DNA from 3 places in the Streptomyces sp. NPDC050704 genome. Region 2 is predicted to be linked to each of the others. Evidence: riboswitches for the same ligand, from Rfam matches in the RefSeq annotation. Region 2 holds a riboswitch; each other region holds the start of a gene.
The links. Region 2 has a riboswitch for cyclic di-AMP ahead of AB0I18_RS00010 (NlpC/P60 family protein). Riboswitches for the same ligand answer to the same signal wherever they lie in the genome.

Region 1: another riboswitch for cyclic di-AMP. It lies ahead of AB0I18_RS35130 (M23 family metallopeptidase); the one in region 2 lies ahead of AB0I18_RS00010 (NlpC/P60 family protein).
Region 3: another riboswitch for cyclic di-AMP. It lies ahead of AB0I18_RS31210 (LysM peptidoglycan-binding domain-containing M23 family metallopeptidase); the one in region 2 lies ahead of AB0I18_RS00010 (NlpC/P60 family protein).

The regions. Positions count from the first base shown of each region.
Region 1 is NZ_JBFAHW010000078.1:36,939-40,947, reverse strand. It holds gene AB0I18_RS35140 (PrsW family intramembrane metalloprotease) at 1-422, shown strand, start outside; gene AB0I18_RS35135 (aldo/keto reductase) at 464-1,408, opposite strand; gene AB0I18_RS35130 (M23 family metallopeptidase) at 1,472-2,524, opposite strand; cyclic di-AMP (ydaO/yuaA leader) riboswitch at 2,536-2,691, opposite strand; tRNA gene AB0I18_RS35125 (tRNA-Met) at 3,049-3,122, opposite strand; gene AB0I18_RS35120 (dihydrofolate reductase family protein) at 3,215-4,009, opposite strand, start outside.
Region 2 is NZ_JBFAHW010000001.1:432-4,440, reverse strand. It holds gene pcrA (DNA helicase PcrA) at 1-754, opposite strand, end outside; gene AB0I18_RS00015 (ScyD/ScyE family protein) at 859-1,968, opposite strand; cyclic di-AMP (ydaO/yuaA leader) riboswitch at 2,230-2,401, shown strand; gene AB0I18_RS00010 (NlpC/P60 family protein) at 2,408-3,580, shown strand; gene AB0I18_RS00005 (hypothetical protein) at 3,682-4,009, opposite strand, start outside.
Region 3 is NZ_JBFAHW010000062.1:27,552-31,560, reverse strand. It holds gene AB0I18_RS31215 (alpha-galactosidase) at 1-1,623, shown strand, start outside; cyclic di-AMP (ydaO/yuaA leader) riboswitch at 1,919-2,084, shown strand; gene AB0I18_RS31210 (LysM peptidoglycan-binding domain-containing M23 family metallopeptidase) at 2,088-3,032, shown strand; gene AB0I18_RS31205 (DUF6250 domain-containing protein) at 3,286-4,002, shown strand.

The sequences.
Region 1 (4,009 bases), on a different contig from region 2:
CGCGCCAGCGCGAACTCGGCACGGTGCGCGCCGAACTGCCCGCGTACGCCATGGCCGGCTGGCTCACCATGCCCGAGCCGTTCGTCCTCGGCTCGATGAAGGCACGGCGGCTGGCCCGCGACTACGCCGCCCACAACGGCGGGCGGGCGGCGGGCCGGGCCGTCGAGGAGTACGAGGCGTACGCGACGTCTCTGGCGTTCCTGCGCCACCGGGGGCGCCGCGGCCGCGCCGGCGCCGACTTCGTCGTCCGCGAACGGGAGCTGCTGCGGGAGCTGTGGGCCCGGCGCGACGTGGCCCGCCCCGCGCTCGCCTACGCGGCCCGGGTGACGGCTCCGACGCCGGTACCGCCGCCGTGGCCGGTGTACGGGTACCCGTACGGGCAGGCGGCGCCGCATCCCGCGTACAACCCGTACCTTTCGTAACTCCCGAGCCCTCCGCTGCGTCAGGCAGCGGTCCCGTCAGGTCAGGCGGAGGCCGCCGTCAGCTTCGCGAGGTCCGCGTCCGTCAGTGTCAGGTCGGCCACCCCGAGCAGCGCCGGAAGCTGTTCGAGGTTGCGGGCGCTGGCGATCGGCGCCGCCACCGTCGGGCGGGACAGCAGCCAGGCCAGGGCGACCGTCGCGAGCTCGGCCCCGCGCTCCTGCCCGACCTCGTCCAGCGCCGCCAGGACGCGCCGCCCCCGCTCCGACTCCAGATACGCGCCCGCCGCGCCGGCCCGGGGGCTGTCGATCTGGACCCCCGGCCGGTACTTGCCGGTGAGGAAGCCCTTGGCGAGCGCGGAGTACGGCACGACGGCCAGCCCGCCCCGGGAGGCGATGTCCTGGAGCGGGCCCTCGTAGGTGTCGCGCGAGACGAGGCTGTAGTGGGGCTGCAGCGCGACATACCGCGCGAGGCCCTCGCGGTCGGAGAGGTCGAGGGACTCCTGGAGCCGCTCGGGGGAGATGTTGGAGGCGGCGATCGCCCGCACCTTGCCGGCGCGCACCAGCTCGTCCAGAGCCGTGAGGATCTCCTCGACCGGCACCGAGGGGTCGTCGAAGTGCGTGTAGTAGAGGTCGACGTAGTCGGTCCGCAGCCGCCGCAGCGACGCCTCGACCCCGCCCTTGACGGTCCCGGCGGACAGCCCCTTGTACTGGGGATGGCCGCCGACCTTGGTCGCGATCAGCATGTCGGCCCGATTGCCGCGCGCGGCGAGCCAGTTGCCGATGACGGTCTCCGACTCGCCGCCCTCGTTGCCGGGCGCCCAGGCCGAGTACACGTCGGCGGTGTCCACGAAGTTCCCGCCCGCGGCCGCGTACGCGTCGAGCACGGCGAAGGACTGCGCCTCGTCGGCGGTCCAGCCGAAGACGTTGCCGCCGAGGGCGAGCGGGAAGACCTCGAGGTCGGACGAACCCAGCTGGCGAAGAGAAGTCATACGTAGGTCAACGACCGTACCGGACGGCCGTATTCCGTACGCACAGAGCCGGAGAGCCGGGCCTTACGGGTTGAGCCCCTTGCTCCGCATCCACGCCATCGGGTCGATGCCGTCGCCGCCGCTCGTGTGGACCTCCATGTGGAGGTGCGCCCCGGTGACGTTGCCGGTCGCGCCCACGCGGCCGATGACGTCGCCCGTGTTGACCTTCTGCCCGACGCTGACGCTGATCGACGACTGGTGGGCGTACCAGATCTCCGTACCGTCGTCGAGCGTGAGGACCGTGCGGTAGCCGTACGACCCGTTCCAGCCGGCCTCGGTGATCGTGCCGGTGTGGACGGCCTTGAGCGGCGTCCCCGTGGGAGCGGCGAAGTCCAGGCCCGTGTGCTGGCCGGAGGACCACAGCGAGCCGGACTGACCGAAGGTCGAGGTGATGGTGTACGAGGAGGTCGGCAGCGTGAACTGCTTGGCGAGCTCGGCGAGGCGCGCGGCCTCGGCCTTCTCCTTGGCCTCCTGGTCCGCCTTCTTCTTGGCGGCGGCGATCTTGGCCCGGGCGGCGTCCCGCTCCTTGGCGGCCTGATCGGCGGCGGCGGCCTCGGCGGCCTGCTGGGCCTCGCGGTCCACCTGGTCCTGCTGCTGCTCGGCCTGGAGCATGATCCGGGAGCGCAGGGCCTCGCCGGCGTCCGCGGTGCCCTGTTCGGCGTCGGCGGTGGTGGTCAGGCCCGCTGCGGTGAGCGGCGTGCCGGCCTCCTCGGCGGAGTCGTCGTCCGAGATCAGCGAGCCCACGTTCGGCAGGTCGGGCATCGAGATCGACACCGGCGGCTTGCCGGTCTGCGCGGTGGCCATGCCGCCCGCGCCGACGGCGGCTATGACACCGACGCCCAGAACGGTCGAGCTGCGTGCGAGTCCTCCGCCGCGCTGCTTGGAGACGCGGTGCTTACCGCGTACGGGACGGAGGGAATCCGCGGTGGGATTCCACTCCTCCCAGGTGTCCTCGTCCTTGCGGATGCCGTAGGCGAAGACGTCGAGCTTCTTCTCACCCGAGGTCTCGCCAGGTGTTTCACCCGACAACTCGCTTGGTGCGAACGAGGGTTGGGGAGCGGGGCGGTTGGACGCCACGTGGGCGCACTCCTTTCCTTCCTTCTCGCCTACCGGGTTAGCTGACGGGTTCGGAGCAGGAAGGTCTCCTACGCGCGTCAACCGCGGTATCCTCACCGCGAATAACGCCCGATTCACCCCAATTAGTGGTTCCCCGGTTCCCTTGCGGGATTCGGCACGTGCACACGGAGCCGACTCTTGTGACGGCTGGGACGACCGCGCTGCGTTATCGAACGTTAATAGACGCGGGTACCGGATTCCAAGCTGTTCCGAGTGATCGTTAAGGCTCTTGGCCTGGACTTACAGGTCATGAGCGGTTCAAACCGGGCGAGTTGACCCGCAATCGAGGGTGATCCCTATGGTGATGGTGTGTCAGTTGTTATGCGCAGGGGCGTCATTCGACTACCACGGGTGATATAGCGGCCATGGAAGCTCACGGCCGTCGTACGGCGATCAGCGCCATGGCGGTCGGCGCGCAGCTCCATGTCGGCCGACGAAAATGACTTGAGGCCGGAATCCAATGGATTCCGGCCTCAGGCCTTCAGTAGCGGGGACAGGATTTGAACCTGCGACCTCTGGGTTATGAGCCCAGCGAGCTACCGAGCTGCTCCACCCCGCGTCGTTGAACTCAACTATACGCCATCTGCGGGACCCCCAGCACCACGGTTTACGTCGCCCGCCCTTCACCGGGGGTTTCGGCTGGGGCAGGGGTCAGCCGAGGAGGTGGCGGTTGGGCGCGGTCGCCCGCTCCTCGTACTCCGGGAGTACGAGGACGGTGGCGCCCTCCGCCGCCAGCAGCCCGCTGCCGTCCGCGGCCGCCACGAACGTGTCCGGCTCGCGCCAGGCCGTGACGACCCGGCGCACGCCCGCGTCGAGGATCAGCCGGGCGCAGGGTGCGGGCCGGGAAGCACGGCGGGCGCACGGCTCCAGGCTGCTGTAGACCGTGGCGGTGGCGAGGCGCGGGTCGGCGGGGCCGAGCTTGGCGAGCGCTGCCTCCTCGGCGTGCGACACCGGGTCGGACTCGCGGGAGTGGCCGCGGGCCAGCTCCGTACCGTCGGCCGCGACGACGACCGCGCCGACGCTGAACGCGGTCCGCGAGGGCGGGCAGTCGGCGGCGAGTTCGCAGGCGAGCCCCAGCCAGTGCCGGTCGGCGGCGGTGGCGAGCGGACCGGCACCGGGGGCGGTGGGCACGTACCGCATGAGGACCACGTCTCCGACGGGCCGGGTCTCGACCAGCCGCATCCGGTTGCGGGGGCCGCCCGGGTATCCGCCGGGCCCGAACAGCCGTGGCGCGTCCGGCTGCCCCACGACGAGCGGTGCGAGGGCGAGCTGCAGCTCGTCCGCGAGCCCCTGCCGGAGGAGCTGGGTGTGCACCCGGCCGCCCCCTTCGACCATGAGGCGCCGGACGCCGCGTACGTCGTGGAGGTGCGCGAGTACGGCCCGCCAGTCCAGCTCGGGGCCGACGGGGACGACGTCGACGCCCAGGCCGTGCAGGGCTTCAGCGGC
Region 2 (4,009 bases):
AGTCCAGCGCGTTCGCCTCGCGCAGCCGTGACTGGTACATCGCGTAGGCCTGGGCGAGGGTCTTCTCGAAACCGTCGACGGCCTGGCCCGCGAAGTCCTCCTCGTCGATCAGCTCGTTCTTCAGGTTCGAGATCTTGGCGCTGAACGACTTGGGCGGGAAGCGCTTGGGGTCGAGGTCCAGGTCGCGGCAGACCAGGGCCATGAGGCGCTTGCTGTCGGCGGCGTCGTAGATCGAGAACGACGACGTGAAGCCGAGCTTCTTCGACTCCCTGCGCAGGATGCGGACGCACGCGCTGTGGAAGGTCATCACCCACATCGCGTGGGCGCGCGGGCCGACGAGGTGCTCGACGCGCTCCTTCATCTCGCCCGCGGCCTTGTTCGTGAAGGTGATCGCGAGGATCTCGCCCGGGTGCACCTTGCGTTCGCCCAGCAGATGGGCGATCCGGTGGGTGAGCACCCGGGTCTTGCCGGAGCCGGCGCCGGCCACGATGAGCAGGGGCGAGCCGTGGTGCGTCACGGCCGCGCGCTGGTTCTCGTTCAGCCCGTCCAGGAGCGCGGCCGGGTCCACGTACGGGCGCGGGGCGCCGTCGCGGTAGTGGCCGTCCCGGCTCGGCGGCACGTCGAAGCGGCCGCCGAACAGGTCGTCCGGAACCGGCTCCGGCGCCTCGTCCTCGGGCGGCGGCGGGGGCTCTTCCTCGTGGGCCTTGGAAGGCTTGAGGTCCGCCAGGAAGCTGTCATCAAAGAGGCTGCTCATCGCCCTCCGAGTCTAGGCGCCCCCACTGACACCCCGCCGCCACCCCGAAAACTCGACGGAATTCGCACCCCGCCCGCAGAATCCGGGCCCGGCGGAACCGCCCCTCAGAAGCCGAGGATCTTCCAGAGCTGACCGCCTGGCGTCTTCTTGCCCTCCATCACCGTCCCGTCACGGTCCGCGACGGACCAGGCGGAGACGAAGACCTTCCCGTCGTACGGGTCCACCGCCACGCCCGCCGGGAACGGCACCTTCACGCTCGTACGCTTGCCGCCGTCGTGCGCGACCTTGGTCACGCGTCCGGCGAAGAGCTGGCTGACGTACAGGTCGCCGCTGCCGTTGAAGGCGATCCCGGTGATCGAACCGAAGCCGCCCTGCCGGCCGAGGATCTTCCCGGTGCGGGGGTCGACGCGCCAGACACGGGCGGTCGGCTTCGCGGCCTCGCCGTTCAGCTCGCCGACGTAGAGCTTGCCGTCCGGACCGAGGGCGAGGGAGGTGGGCACGGACTCGTTCCCGTCGTGGTCGGGGAAGACCGTGAGAGCGCGGGTCCTGCCCCGCGGCGAGACCTCGATCAGGTCGTTGCCCGCCGCGTCGGCGACGATCTTCCGGCCGTCGGGGAGCGCGAGCACGCCGTACGGGTTGGATTCGATCGTGGCCTTGTGCGGGTTGTGCTTCAGCTCGACGGCGGCGATGTCGGCGGCGATCCGCGCCTTGCCGTGGGTGATGCCCAGCAGCTTGCCGAGGGTGTTCCAGGGCCTGCCCTCGGGGACGCCGGCCTCGGGCGGGGCCCAGGTCTCGACGCCCCACACACCGCCGTCGAGGGCCGAGACGCCGTTGAGCCCGACCGCGAAGCCGCCGTCCTTGGCGGCCGAGGAGGGCAGCCCGCCGACCAGCCTGCGCTGCTGCCAACTGCCGCCGTTCCAGAAGACCTTGGTGACTCCCGCGGTGGTCCCGATGCACTGGACCTCTTCCGGGCTGCCGCCGCCGGTGCACGTCCTGCCGCCCCGGCCGGCTTCGGCGACGTACACCCGGCCGTTGCCGTAGGAGAGTTGACGCGGGTTGTCGAGGCCGGTCGCGATCACCCGTACGACGGGCTTCCCGCCGGAACCGCTCGCCGAACTCGCGGGGGCGACGCCCGCCGTGACGGCGAGAGCGACCCCGGTGGCCGAGGCGACGAGAAGTTGTCCTGTACGCACCTTGTACGCCCTGCGTGCCATACGTACCCCCTGAGTCGGGCGGTCGGCGCCGGGCTGTCCCGGGCCGGGCCGAGCCGACCTTAATGGCCGGAACCAGGCGGACTCCGTAACTCCGTACAACTCATCGCAGATCCTTCCGTATTGACCTCGAAGAGCGATGCTTGAGGCTGAGGTCACGAAAATGTATCGGGCATATCGCACATCAAACTTCACAAGAGCCACACGAATTGGCTAACTTGCCGAGTGGGCCGCCCGACCTCCACCGGCGAACATCGCCGGGCCGAGCGGCCTCCGCCGAATCCGGCACGCCCTCGTGGCCGACGGAACCGGGGACCCACCGAACTTGGGGTGAATCGGTCCGACTCCCTTCCGGGACGAGGACCGTAGGGCAAACCTTCCGAAGCACTCGCCCGAACCCGACAGCTAACCCGGTAGGCGGATGACGGAAGGAGTCGCCCTCGTGGCGCCACACCGCAAGACGCGGCCGCCCAGTCCCATGGGCATGAGGACCCCGGCCCTCGCCACCGCGGCCCTCACCTCGGTTGCCCTCCTCTCCCAGACGGCGAACGCCTCACCCGCCGCGGAGCCCAAGCCGAGCCTGGAGGAAGTCCAGAAGAAGGTCGACGACCTCTACCAGCAGGCGGGGACGGCCACCGAGAAGTACAACGGGGCCAAGGAGAAGACCACCAAGCAGCGCAAGCAGGTGGACACCCTGCTGGACGACGTCGCCCAGCGCACGGAGAAGCTCAACGAGGCGCGCGAGGAACTCGGTACGTTCGCCGCCGCGCAGTACCGCACGGGCGCCTCCACTCCGGACACCGCTTCCCTCCTCCTCGCGGACAACCCGCAGGACTACTTCGACCAGACCCAGCTGATGAGCCGGCTGACCAGCCGCCAGAAGCAGGCCGTCGACGACTACGCGACGCAGCAGGCCGCTACGACGGAGAAGCGGCAGGAGGCGTCCGAGAGCCTGGAGACGCTCACCACGACGCAGAGCACGCTGAAGACGTCCAAGGCGGACGTGCAGCGGAAGCTCGCCGAGGCGCGCGGACTCCTCTCGAAGCTGACCGCCGACGAGAAGGCGCGGCTCGCGGCGATCGAGCGGGAGAAGCAGGAAGAGGCACGGCGCAAGGCCGACGAGCTGGCGCGGCAGCAGGCCGCCGCCGAGGAGCAGCGGCGCCAGGAGGAGGCCGCGCAGGCCCAGCAGGGCACGGGAACGTCCACGGGCGGCACGGGGACCTCGACCGGTGCGGGGAGCGCCTCGGGGACCGACTCCTCCACCACCGCCAAGGCCGACAAGGCGCTCGCCTTCGCCCGCGATCAGATCGGCAAGCCGTACGTGTGGGGCGCGAGCGGCCCCGGCTCCTACGACTGCTCGGGCCTCACCCAGGCCGCCTGGAAGGCCGCGGGCGTCACGCTCCCGCGCACCACCTGGGACCAGGTCAACGTCGGCACGACGGTCTCGGTGAACAGCGCGCAGCCCGGCGACCTCGTCTTCTTCTACGACGACATCAGCCACGTCGGCATCTACATCGGCGACGGCATGATGATCCACGCGCCCAAGCCGGGGGCGTACGTCCGCGAGGAGTCGATCTACTACATGCCGATCCACAGCGTGGTGCGGCCGGCGTAAGGCACCTCCAGGACCTTCAGGACTCTCACCAGGGCTCGGGGCGGCCGCTGTTCAGGTCGGCGGCCGCTCGGGTCCGGAGCACCCTCAGGTCCAGAGCATCCTCAGGTCCAGAGGACCGCGATGAAGATGTTCGCCGTGGTCAGCAGACCGACCAGGCCGAAGAGGGGCTTCTCGACCTTCTCCTCGTCGCGCTGCACGTAGACGAGGCCCAGGACCACGACCAGCAGCGCGAGCTTGACGCCGATCTTGATGTTGTTCACGGTCTGGTCGTCGGCCTGGTTGAGGCCGACCAGGATCGCGCCCGTGACCAGCATGGTCAGGGCGCCGTGCAGCATGGCGGGGGTGAAACGGGCCGTGCCGGCGCCCATGGCCTTCAGCTGGGTGAGGAAGCCGCCGAGCAGGGCGGCGATGCCGATGATGTGCAGGGCG
Region 3 (4,009 bases), on a different contig from region 2:
CTGCCGCACCGCGACAACTGGCGGCTCTCCCAGCTGCACGGGCGGTGGGCGGCGGAGTCCCGGCTCGTGCGCTCCGACCTCACCTACGGTGAGAAGCTCATCGGCAGCAGGCGCGGTCACACCGGGCACCAGCACCTGCCGTGGGTCGCGCTGGACGTCGAGGGCGCGGCGACCGAGGAGCACGGCGAGGTCTACGGCTGCGCCCTCGCCTGGTCCGGGTCCTGGCGCATCGCCGTGGCCCACCTCCCGGACGCGCGCGTGCAGATCACCGGCGGGGCCGGATACGACGACTCGGGGCTGCTGCGGCTGGAGCCGGGGGAGAGCTTCGTCACGCCCGTCTTCGCGGGACTGTGGAGCGACGGCGGCTTCGGCGGGGCGAGCCGAGCCTGGCACGCGTACCAGCGCGCGTACGTGATCCCGGACGCCGACCAGGACCGGCCCGTGCTCTACAACTCCTGGGAGGCCACCGAGTTCGACATCTCCGAGGAGCAGCAGCGGGCGCTCGCGCGGCGGGCCGCCGCGATGGGAGTGGAGCTGTTCGTCGTCGACGACGGCTGGTTCGGGGCGCGGACCAGCGACCGGGCCGGACTAGGCGACTGGACGCCCAACCCGGACCGCTTCCCGGCCGGGCTCAAGCCGCTCGCCGACGACGTACACGCCCTGGGGATGCGGTTCGGCATCTGGGTCGAGCCCGAGATGGTCAACCCGGACAGCGAGCTGTACCGCGCGCATCCCGACTGGGTGCAGTTCCAGCCGGGACGAAAGAGGACGGAGCTGCGCAATCAGCTCGTCCTGAACCTCGCTCGCGAAGATGTCCAGGAGTACCTGTGGAAGCAGCTCGACACGCTGCTCTCCAGTGCACCCATCGACTACGTGAAGTGGGACTTCAACCGCTGCTTCACGGACGCCGGATGGCCGGGCGAGCCGTACCCGCAGAAGCTCTGGGTTGACCACGTGGACGCCTTGTACGGCCTGTTGGACCGGCTGCGGGCGGCCCATCCTGGAGTGGCCTTCGAGTCCTGCTCGGGCGGTGGCGGCCGGATCGACCTCGGCGTCATGGCGCGTACGGACCAGGTGTGGACCTCCGACAACACCGACCCGCTCGACCGGCTCGCCATCCAGTACGGTTTCAGCCAGGTGCACCCGGCCCGGGTCATGGCCGCCTGGGTCACCGACAGTCCCAACGTCCAGCTCAACGGGCGCGTCAGCTCGCTGCGCTTCCGCTTCGTGAGTGCGATGGCCGGAGTGCTCGGGGTGGGCGGCGACCTGACCGAGTGGAGCGACGAGGAGCTGGCCGAGGCACGGACGTGGGTGGAGCTCTACAAGGAGATCCGGCCCGTCGTGCAGCGCGGTGACCTCCACCGGCTGCGGGCGCCCGAGGGCGGGCTCAGCGCCGTGCAGTACGTCCTCGGCGGCGAGGCCGTCGTCCTCGCCTGGCTCCAGGCCCAGCACTACGGTGAGCCGGTCGCGCCGGTGCGACTGCGGGGCCTCGACCCGGCGGCGGAGTACGAATGCCTCGAAACGGGTGAAGTCCACCGGGGTTCGGTGCTGTTGCATCACGGGCTGCGGACCGGGCTGCGCGGGGACCTTGATGCGGTAGTCATCCGCCTGCGCCGTATGTGACTGTTGTGTCCTTATTGGAGCCTTCGTTCCAACTCGCTCTGGAACGAAGGCTCCTGGGGTTGCGGCGCGTGAGCAGCGTCATATTGATGACGGTCCGCTGTCGCCATGTTCACGTAATTCACCCGTGTTTCCAGGGATTTAAGAAATGGTCGCGATCTGCCATTTACGCAGGGTGACTGACATTTCGGGCATGGATCAAGAGAACGGTGCGCACAGGAAACACCAAAGGTTGTCCCTGCCTCCACGGGTCGCTTACGTTCGCCACCAATCCGGACGGACGCCCAATCCTGCCGCCGCCCGGAATCCGCTCACCCACCCGAAACGGCAGGAGCGGGGGACCCACAGGTAAGACGCCTGTTCCGGTCTCCGGAACGGCTAGGGGTTAAGCCGTGCGAAAGCGCGGCCGGGCATCTCCAGCTCGCACCCGACAGCTCACCCCGCAGGCGCCGGAGAGGAAATTCGTCATGCCCGCGAAGGGTAAGCACCGCCGTCCCAAGTCCCAGCGTTTCACCCGCTCCATCGCCGTCGCCGGAACCGGTGGCGCCGCACTCGCCCTGCCGCTGCTGGGGGCGACCGGTGCGAACGCCGCGACTTCGCAGTCCGCCGCCGACTCCGTTGCGAATACCTCGAATGTCCTGAGCCGGTCCACTGTTTCGGACAAGGCCGCCGAAGCCGCGCCGATCGCCGCCGAGAAGAAGGCCGCCGAGAAGAAGGCGACGACCAAGACGTATGCGGTCCGGGCGGGTGACTACCTCTCGAAGATCGCCGACGAGCAGGATGTCAACGGCGGCTGGAAGAAGCTGTACGAGGACAACCGCACGACGATCGGCGGCGACCCGGGACTCATCCACCCGGGCCTGAAGCTGACGATCGGCGGGAAGGCCGCGGCTGACACCAGCTCCGGTTCCCGTGCCGATTCCGGCTCCGGCTCTGCCAAGGCCCCCCAGCCGTCCGCGAAGAAGCCGACCACGACCACCAAGGCCGCGGACACCGCCAGTGCCTCCGGGTTCGCCCTGCCGGTCGCGGGTGCGTCCGTCGGGACCCCGTACAAGATGTCCGGCAGCATGTGGTCCAGCGGCTACCACACCGGTGTCGACTTCTCCGTCCCGACCGGCACCTCGCTCAAGTCCGTGGGCGCCGGCACGGTCGTCTCGGCCGGCTGGGGCGGTGCGTACGGCAACCAGGTCGTCATCAAGCTCAACGACGGCTTCTACGCCCAGTACGCCCACCTGTCCTCCCTCTCCGTGTCGGCCGGGCAGACCGTGACCGGGGGCCAGCAGGTCGGCCTCTCGGGCGCGACCGGCAACGTCACGGGACCGCACCTGCACTTCGAGATCCGCACCACGCCGGACTACGGCTCGGACGTGGACCCGATGGCGTACCTCCGCTCGAAGGGCGTCTCCGTCTGACGCCCCGCTCGCCACGCGCGGGCCGGACCAACCGGCTCGTCTCCGAAGGCCGGACCCCACGATCCCCGGGGTCCGGCCTCCGGCGTTCGCGGGAACGATCGGGACGCGGGCGTGCCGCGGGCGGCCGAGCTGAACCGCGATCGACGTATTGCGGGCGTGTGGCGTGGCGGCGCGAGGTCTCGACAGGAGCGGGGCAGTGGGGACAGAGTGATCTCCGCAAGCGCTTTCTATGGGTCTTCGGAGGAGCCGCTTCATGACGACCACACGCAGAGCATTCGGAGCCCTGGCGGCCGGTGCCGCCCTCGTGGCACTCGCCCCCGCCCAAGGGGCGAGCGCGGCGGCCCGCCACGGCCGGGGGTGGCTCATCGCCCGTGACGACTTCCGGCACGGCCTCGGCCAGTGGGCGACCGAACTGCAGGACGGCGGCAGCGTCACCGCCTCCCGGGGCGTCCTGGAGATCGACGTGCCCAGCGGGGCGACGGTCTGGTTCAAGCGCCGGCTGCGGGGGCCGTACGTCATCGAGTACACCGCCACGCCGGTCTCCGCGGGCGGGGCGAACGACCGGGTGTCCGACCTCAACAACTTCTGGAACGCCACCGACGTGCGTTCCCCCGGCGACCTGTTCGCGACGGAACGCGGCGGGGCGCTCCCCGAGTACGACTACCTCAAGACGTACTACTCCGGGTACGGCGCGAACTACAACACGACCACGCGGCTGCGCCGTTACGTGGGCGAGGCGGGCGTGCGACCGCTGGTCCTCGACTACACGGAGCCGCTGCTCACGGCCAACGAGCCCCATCGCGTCCGGATCGTCTCGAACGGTTCGACGGTCCAGTGGTGGAACAACGGCAGGCTCGTCTTCGACTACGTGGACCCGGAGCCCTACACGAGCGGGCACTTCGCGTTCCGGACCGTCTGGAGCCATTTCAGGATCACGGACTTCCGGGTGTGGCGGGGCAACGACTCCTGATGAGGCC